2 regions of the Bacillus rugosus genome follow, and region 2 is predicted to be linked to the other one. Evidence: riboswitches for the same ligand, from Rfam matches in the RefSeq annotation. Region 2 holds a riboswitch; the other holds the start of a gene.
What was found. A riboswitch is a leader RNA that binds a small molecule or an ion and turns the genes downstream of it on or off. The one in region 2 is predicted to bind cyclic di-AMP.
Positions count from the first base shown of each region.

Region 1: it holds a riboswitch for cyclic di-AMP, as region 2 does, so the genes downstream of both, ktrA (potassium uptake protein KtrA) here and M0696_RS02550 (dicarboxylate/amino acid:cation symporter) in region 2, are expected to answer to the same signal.

Region 1 covers NZ_CP096590.1:3,062,929-3,067,501, reverse strand. The annotation lists gene M0696_RS15640 (YiaA/YiaB family inner membrane protein) at 27-290, shown strand; gene ktrB (Ktr system potassium transporter KtrB) at 329-1,666, opposite strand; gene ktrA (potassium uptake protein KtrA) at 1,673-2,341, opposite strand; cyclic di-AMP (ydaO/yuaA leader) riboswitch at 2,416-2,564, opposite strand; gene bslA (biofilm surface layer hydrophobin BslA) at 2,711-3,256, opposite strand; gene gbsR (transcriptional regulator GbsR) at 3,463-4,005, opposite strand; gene betB (betaine-aldehyde dehydrogenase) at 4,203-4,573, shown strand, end outside.
Region 2 covers NZ_CP096590.1:501,512-506,084, reverse strand. The annotation lists gene M0696_RS02555 (ABC transporter ATP-binding protein) at 1-235, opposite strand, end outside; gene M0696_RS02550 (dicarboxylate/amino acid:cation symporter) at 327-1,565, opposite strand; cyclic di-AMP (ydaO/yuaA leader) riboswitch at 1,640-1,770, opposite strand; gene M0696_RS02545 (AI-2E family transporter) at 1,819-2,871, opposite strand; gene dctP (C4-dicarboxylate transporter DctP) at 3,022-4,287, opposite strand; gene dctR (two-component system response regulator DctR) at 4,407-4,573, opposite strand, start outside.

The DNA of each region.
Region 1 (4,573 bases), 1.6 Mb from region 2:
GACTATGCTTTCAGGAGGGAACAAAGGTGCAGAAATATAGACGGAGAAACACGGTTGCCTTTACAGTATTAGCTTATTTCACTTTTTTTGCGGGAGTATTTTTGTTTAGTATCGGACTCTATAATGCTGATAATCTGGAACTCAATGAAAAAGGCTATTACATCGCTGTTATGATACTTGTAGCTGTCGGTGCGATTCTTACACAAAAAGTGACCCGTGATAACGCAGAGGATAACGAAATCATCGCGGAACAGGAAAAAAGACAAAATCAATCTCATATCGAATCATAAAAAAAATCCGGCGCCTAAATCGCCGGATTTTTTTGTTATCACCCCGTAAACACCTCGCCGTCAGGGTAACGAATATTTGATTTCTCTGTTTTTGCAAATGAAAACACGAACGTCAAAGGGCCAATTCTTCCGATGAACATGATGACAATAATGATACATTTTCCCGCTTCTGTGAGTTCAGGAGTCAATCCCATCGATAGACCGACAGTTCCGAATGCGGAAAAGGTTTCAAACACAATTTGAATAAACGGCGCTTGTTCTGTGATCGTCAGGGCGAATATCCCTAAAAACACGATGAACAAACCGGTGACGCTCACAGCTAAAGCTTTAATGATAATCGGATATTTGATGGAGCGGCGGAAAATAACCGTTTCTTTTTTACCTCGCAAATATGCGATCACAGACATTAAAATCACGATGAACGTAGTCAGCTTAATGCCGCTCGCCGTTGAAGCGCTGCCTGCTCCGATAAACATTAATAATAAAGTGAATACAATCGTTCCTTCTCTCATGCTCCCAATATCAAGAGAATTGAAGCCAGCGGTTCTCGGCGTCACAGCCTGAAAATAGGAAGCCCATAGTTTATCTCCTATATGCAGGTGGCCGAGCGTACCGGGGTTGCTGTACTCTAAAATAAAGATCACAAGCATGGCGACCGCATTCAGAATCAGGGTTCCTGTAAGCATGATTTTCGTATGTAGAGAAAAGGCTTTAAATCGCCGATTTTTCATAATGTCAAACAGAACGGTAAATCCAATCCCTCCTGTAATAAATAAGAAAGTAATCACTAGGTTAACTGTAGGGTCGCCAACGTAGCTCATCAAATTATCCGGCCACAACGAAAACCCGGCATTGTTAAAAGCAGAGATTGCGTGAAATAGACTGGCAAACAAGCCGAATGCCCAGCCATACTGGGGGACAAGCCTGATGGATAAGATGAGTGCTGCTATCAACTCAATACTGATGGAAAACAGAAACAGGACTTTGACAAGGCCTATGACGCCGCCAATTGTCGGCTGGTTTAAGGCTTCCTGTACCAGCATTCGTTCTTTTAATCCGATTTTTTTTCCTAATATCATGACGATCAAAACAGCAAAAGTCATAAATCCAAGCCCGCCGATCTGAATCAGCCCCATGATGACAGTTTGCCCGAAAAGTGTAAATTCTGTACCGGTATCGACAACTGCAAGTCCTGTAACGGTTGTAGCGGAAGCTGCAGTAAAAAGGGCATCTATCCATGACAATGGCTTCATTGTAGAAATCGGAAGCTTTAACAGCACAGCCCCGATGATAATGGTAAGAAAAAAACCAATTGCAAGCACTTGAGGCGGTGTAAAACGAACCCATTTGATCACTTTGTCCTTTTGAAGTGTCACCTATGTCTACATCCCTTCGTTTTCAAAACGTTTAATATCCTTTTTATGCCCCATGATTACCAGGCAATCCTGTTCGTAGATGATGTCTTCAGGTGCGGGAGAAAGACGGATATCTCCATGATGTTTAATCGCCAGGATTGTACAGCCGTACTTCGCTCTTACATTCAGGTCAATAATCGATTTTGAATCAAGCTTGTGTGTTGCCAGCAGCTCGACAATACTGTAATCATCAGATAAATCAATGTAATTCAAAACGTTCTCGTCAGAAAGGCTTTGCGCGATCTTGACGCCCATATCCTTTTCAGGATGAATAATGCGGTCAGCACCGATTTTTTCAAGTACCTTATGATGATAATGGTTTTGAGCCTTTACCCAAATATTTGGGATGTCAAACTCTTTTAATAATAGGGTGGTCAGGGTGCTCGCTTGAATATTTGCTCCAATTGCAACAATCACATATTCAAAATTGCGTATTCCTAACGAAAGCAATTCGTTTTCTTCGGTGGCGTTGGCAATCACCGCATGAGTTGCGTAAGAAGCGTATGCATTTACCTTTTCTTCGTTGATATCAACTGCAAGGACCTCATGGCCCATTCTGTGCAGCTCTTTGCAAATGCTTCCGCCAAACCGGCCCAGTCCGATCACGGCAAATTGCTTATTTTTTATTCTTCCCAATGTTCATAACTCCCTTAGTAAAATTAACGTTTTTTGAGCAAAAAAAGACCATTTCGAAGAATGGTCGCTAATAGACCTCCTCTCTGTAAACGCCTACGAGGTTAGCTGTCGGATTAGGGATTCAGAGTACCCCCTCTTACTTAGTAAGATTCACCCCAAGGCTGTTAAAAAAACAGCCAATCGTTGGTTCCCCCGTTCGTGTTTGATTAAGCGGTAAAAGAGACTGTATGAAATTGAACACTCAAGAATTTACTCCTGTTTCTAGAGTTTGTCAATTTAAATTTTTAACCAGAAAAAAGAAAATTGGAAATAGAGGAAAAAGGGGAGGTCAAAACACAAAAAAGACCGGCATTAACCGGTCTTTTGAGATTAGTTGCAGCCGCACGGCTGAGTCGGAGGAGTGCTCCGCTTAGCCACGTCAATGCTGGCTTCTGCGTAAAATTTATTTCCGATGCTCAATGATTTATTCTCCGCACGGAAAGTATATGTACCAGCGGCAGGAAGTGTTTTGTTATTCAGTTTTAATTTGAATTCGCCAGCTCCTAACAAATCAAGTGCCAGAGGGATTCTTACTGTTTTCCCGTTATTAAGGATCTGTGTTTCACGCAACGCACGCCCGTTCATTGTGTCTTTCGTATTTGCAGTAAATCCGCTTGGCAATGTAAATTCCATAACGCCAAGGCTGAGAAGCGTATTTGGACGATACGTCAATTCGATATCTGAGAAAGACCATTCCGTTTTGCTGGCCCCTGTGATTGTTGCAAACAATGAAGCTGTTGACTGAGTTCTCATAGTAGACTCAGTATGAGCGGAAGTTGATTTAGATTCAGCCGCGAAAGAAGCTGAAGGAGCAGAAACGAGTAAACCTAGACTTAATGCACCGATTGCCAAAGAAGATAATAATTTGCGTTTCATAATAAAATTCCCCCTAAAAAGTTATAAAATATACAGGCCTGCCCGCTTTTCACCTCCTCTGAACGGCCAAATACAAATTTTACCTACATAAAATTACCATCAAATATTTTGGAAGTAAATGGGGTGTTTTTCCCGTATTTTTCAAATTTGTAGTAATTTCATATAAAAGAACAAAAAAACGCCCGGTTTCCCAGGCGTTTTCTGTTTTACTTTGTTTCAATCGGTATAAATTTGAAAATTTCCCCGCTCTGCACCGATTCAGCAAGACGCTTCAGCCAGTCATAGTAGGCTTTAGAGCTTTCCAGCTGCTCGTATAACTGCAGCGCTTCATTTTTGATGTCCTCACTGAGACCTTCCTTGCTTAAAATCTCTTGTAAATCAGCCTGAGCCTCTTCAATAGCTGCTACATTTACCTGCACTTCGCGTTCCCATTTAGGCGGAAAGAAATTTGTGAAAAATTTGAAGAAATCTTTTTCAGCCACAAAGGTATGCTTGCGGATGCCCCGGTGAAATGTTTTTTTCACTACATTTAAGTCCTGAAGCTTTTTGACGCCTGTGCTCATGCTTGGCTTGCTCATTTGCAATTCCTCACGCATTTCGTCAAGTGTCATCTCATCCCTCATATACATCGTCCCATATAAAATCCCGACACTGCGGGTAATACCGTAAAGATCCATCGTTTCAGCAATGGAGTCGATAACAAGATCCCGAGCCTGTTCTATAGCTGCAAATTCTGGATTTTCATCCATACTGACCCTCTTTTCCATTAGAAAATTAAATTCGTTAAGTTATTTCTTTATGTTCTTTATCTTAACGAAACATAAAGAAATGTCAAAAAGAAAATCAAAATGGGGCTTTGACAGTTTAAAATTCGTATGTTAGATTAAGGTTGTTAAAAACATTAAATTTTTATTTAACAAACTTTATTTACGTCAAGGAGGCTTATATGAGTCAAACATTATATATTGACGGAGAATGGATCAGTGCCGAAGAAGAGCAGATCCGCAGCATTATCAATCCATTTAATCAAGAAGAAATTGCAACCGTAAGCGAAGGAGGGCGAGAGGACGCCATCAAGGCAATTTCAGCCGCGCGAAGAGCATTTGACAAAGGAGAATGGTCATCTCTATCCGGGCTTGAACGCGGGAAGATTGTTCTGAAAATTGCGGAATTAATCAGACGCGACCTTGATGAGCTGGCTGAGCTTGAATCGCTTGATACGGGAAAAACACTCGAAGAAAGCAAGGCGGATATGGACGATATTGCCAATGTTTTTCAATATTACGCCGGATTGGCAGATAAAGATGGCGGAGAGAT
Region 2 (4,573 bases):
CTTCCATCGCTTTTTCAAACTCTGTATCATGCTGAAATCCGCTGATTGTCACACTTCCGCTGTTTTGTTTTAACAGCCCGACGATGATACGGATGAGTGTTGTTTTTCCGGAACCATTCGGACCGAGCAGTCCGATGATTTCGCCCTCCATGACGTCCATGCTGATCTGTTTTAAAATTTGTTTAGACCCAATCTTTTTATCGAGGCCTTCAATATGTAAAATCGGCTCAGCCATAAAGCCTTCCTCCTTTTTCGACAAAAAATAAACAGTGCCCAAAAATTAGGCACTGTTTGTATTATAGCATTTGTTGCTTCCAAATGTTTGGTTAAACCGATAGAGTCGGAGCTTGCTCAGGCTGTTTATTCTTTTCTGTTTCTGTAATAATGACGGCGCAAGCCGCGTCTCCTGTTGTATTCACCACTGTACGGAGCATATCAAGCAGGCGGTCAATTCCGAGAATTAATCCGATTCCCTCGACAGGCAGGCCGACAGATTGAAGGACCATGGCGAGCATAATCAAACCGACACCCGGAACACCTGCGGTTCCGACACTTGCTAACACTGCCGTCAGTATCACCATCAGCAGCTGAGTGAATGTTAGATCGTGCCCAAATACCTGCGCAATGAAGACGGTGGCTACCCCTTGCATGATGGCTGTTCCGTCCATATTAATTGTAGCGCCGAGTGGCTGGACGAAGCTGCTGATCGGCTCAGGCACTTTTAATTTTTTCTGGGCCACATCCATTGAAACCGGCAAAGTTGCATTGCTGCTGGAAGTACTGAATGCGACGACCATAACTTCTGAGAAATTTTTAAAGAACGTAATCGGATTTCTTCTGGCTATAAGCGCAACCGTAGATCCGTAGGTAACGACTGCATGTATCAGTAATGCCATGGTTACCACAATCATGTACAAGCCCATTGCTTTCATTGCACTGAAGCCTTGGCTTCCAATAGCTGTCGCAATCAGACCAAATGTACCATACGGAGCGAACTTCATTACAAGATTCACCAGGTACATCATCAATTCATTTCCTTGTTCAACAACCTTGAGCAGCATATCCGCTTTTTTTCCGAGCATTGTAATCCCAAGCCCGACAAAAATGGCAAAAGCGATAATTTGCAGCATATTCCCTTCCGTCATCGCTTGAACAGGGTTGGTCGGAATAATGTTTAACAGGGTGTCCGCAATACTTGGCGCTTTTTCAGCAGTGAATTCGGCAGACGATGTGTCATACGTTCCGAACTCTCCCGGTTTGATGACAAGAGCTAAAATGATGGCAATGGTAATCGCCACTGCTGTCGTGACGAGAAAATAAGAAATCGCCTTTACACCGATTCTGCCAAGCTTCTTAGGATCGCCCAGCCCGGCTACTCCCAGTGTCAGTGAGAAAAAGACAATCGGAACGACAAGCATTTTAATGAGGTTTAAAAAGATTGTGCCAAGCGGCCCAAATACAAACTTATTTAAATTTTCAAATAATTCAGGTGATGTTACGTTCAAAATAATCCCCGTGACCGCACCTAGCACCAATGCAATGATTATCTTTGTAGCCAGTTTCATCCGCATTCCTCCCTTTTTTGAAAAAAAGCCCGCGAGAGACTTCCCGTGGGCTTTGGCTGTATCTTCAAACCACAGGACTCTCTCTTCACGCTGATGAGGTTAGCTGACGGGTTCGGACGAAGAGATGTCCGTTTTTCAGATGAAAAATTAACCCCAAAAGATTGGGTCCCCCACTCCTTCTAAAAGGATTAAGCGTGTGGCTTACTATTGTATGATTTAGTTTATTTATACAGAAAAGATCCAATTTTGTAAACTATTTTTTGTTACTTTTCTCTTGGAATCTTTTGGGTCCTTCTTCCTTGTTGGTGACATCAAGAATATCAAGGAGAAACACAAAGATCGGAATCCCGATTATTAAACCCCAAATGCCTAAAAAGTGCTCAGAGAAAATGAGTACTGTGAAGGTGAAAAAGATCGGCAGCTCCGTTTTCGCAGACATTAGCTTCGGATTTAAGAAATACGTTTCGATCGCATGTATGGCGAATATGACAAGCACAATGTAGAGCACATACATTCCGCCGCCAGTGCTGTAGGCAATAATACTGAGCGGGATCAGAGAAATGACGACGCCTGCTACAGGGATCAATCCGAGGAAGAATACCATAATAGAAAGCCCAAACAGCTGCGGGAAATGCATAATCCAAAGCGCGATAAACGTCAGAATACAGTTGACGAGCGCAATGATAAATTGAGCCTCAAGAACTTTGCCGAACGTTCTTGCAAATTTGCTTCCGAAAAAAGCAATTTCCTCATAAAAGACCCTTAGTTTGCTTGTTTTAAATTTCGCCATGAACTCAGTAAGCCGCTTTTTCTCAAATAAGAAAAACATGCTGAGAATGAGCGCCATTACAATCTGCAAGCCGAATGTGCTGATATCGGCCAGATACGTATACACCACATTGAAGCCCTCTTTGACATATGAACTGATGTTAATATCTCCGAAAACACTTGTGATCTCATCAAAGAAAGGGATGGTGTCCGGGTGATACGCAATATGTTTAATCTGCTTAACCAGCTGCTGAATCTGCGCCGCGACGACCGGATAAAACACAAAACCTCCGACTGTAAGCAGCACAGCCAGCAACATGTAAAGAAACGTAATGACAACCCGCTGGCTCACTCGGAAGAACCGGCTTAAAAACTGCCGTACGACAAGCTCCAAACGATCCATAAGAAATGTGAAAATGAAGGTCAGCAATATTAAGTTGATCATGCTCTTAAATAGATATAACACACCAGTTAACACGACAAAGATGGAAAAACGTCTTACTCCCGGGTGCTGAAAAAATTTAACTAAAGCGGCCATTTATACACTCCTGTTAGGACAAACGTCCTTCATTCAATATAGTATCCATTTGTAAATTATATAACAAAAAAATGCTGAGGTCTCTGTCCTCACCTTAATTATTCTTAAACAATTAAAAAAACGGCCCCCATGGATGGGCCGTTCTTTTTTTCAGACTGCTGTTTTCATTTTTTTCATGCCTTCAACAGCCTCTATGCTTTTTGCTTCATCGAATTCATTTTCGCTTTTTGCAACAATGATCGTGGCGATTCCGTTTCCGATCAGGTTCACAATCGCTCTTCCTTCACTCATGAAACGGTCGACTCCAAGCAGGAGTGCAAGGCCCTCCAGCGGAATGACCTGAAGCGCTGACAGTGTTGAGGCAAGGACGATAAATCCGCTTCCCGTCACACCGGCCGCTCCCTTCGATGTCAGCATCAGAACGAGGATAATTGTAATTTGCTGGCCGATGCTGAGGTCTACTCCAAACACCTGTGCCAGAAAAACCGTCGCCATTGATAAATAAATGGATGTGCCGTCAAGGTTAAACGAATAGCCCGTCGGAATGACAAGCCCGACAACGGATTTCGAACAGCCGTAACGCTCCATTTTATCCATCATTCGCGGAAGCACCGATTCTGAAGAGCTTGTGCCAAGCACGATCAGAAGCTCATCTTTAATGAAGCGCAGGTAGTTCAACAGGCTGAATCCGTAAAGCTTGCAGATGATATTTAAAGCAACAAATACGAACAGGAACATCGTAATATAAACAGACATCATTAAGCTTGCCAGAGGCTTGATGGAATCGAGACCGAAGTGCCCGATCGTATACGCCATCGCCCCGAATGCCCCGATTGGCGCGGCACGCATGATGTAGCCGATGATTTTGAAAAAGACGTGAGAAAGCTTGTCGAAGAAATCAATGACACTTTTGCCTTTTTCACCTAATGCTGCAAGACCGACTCCGAAAAGAATAGAAAAGAATAAGACCTGCAAAATGTCCCCTTTTGCGAAGGCATCAACCATGTTGGACGGAACAATGTGTGTGATAAAGTCAATCCAGTCGATTCCCTGACCGCCATTTTGCGTGTATTGTGATACATCTCCCTTTTCAAGCTTGCTGTAATCAAGACCCGCGCCCGGCTTCATGATATTGACGACAAATAAACCAATAATGAGTGCGAGGGTAGTGACAACCTCAAAATAAATAAACGCTTTTCCCCCTACTTTTCCAACCTTCTTCATATCGCCCATTTTTGCAATCCCGAGAACGATTGTGAAGAAAATGATTGGAGCGATCACCATTTTAACAGCATTGATAAATGTATCGCCAAGCGGTTTCATTTCTTTGCCGACATCTGGCCAGACCAGTCCGACAATGACCCCGATGATGACCGCAGTTATGACCTGAACTGTTAAATTTTTAAACAGTTTCATATCCTGCATCCCCCTGTCCTATTCACCTTTGTGTCTTTCTTACTAGAATGATAGCGTTTTCATATCGTCTGGGGAAGTTTATGATCATAACGGACATTTTGGTCTTTTTGGTCTCAGGTTTATCCTTTGAACACGTAGCGGTTGACGGGCCGGCCGACTCCGCCGTATTGAACGTCCAGCTTAATCGTTCCGGTTTTTTCTAGATAATCAAGATATCGTCTGGCTGTCACTCTGGCGATGCCGAGCGCCTTGGCGACCTCTTCTGCAGAAAGAGATGCGGTTTGCT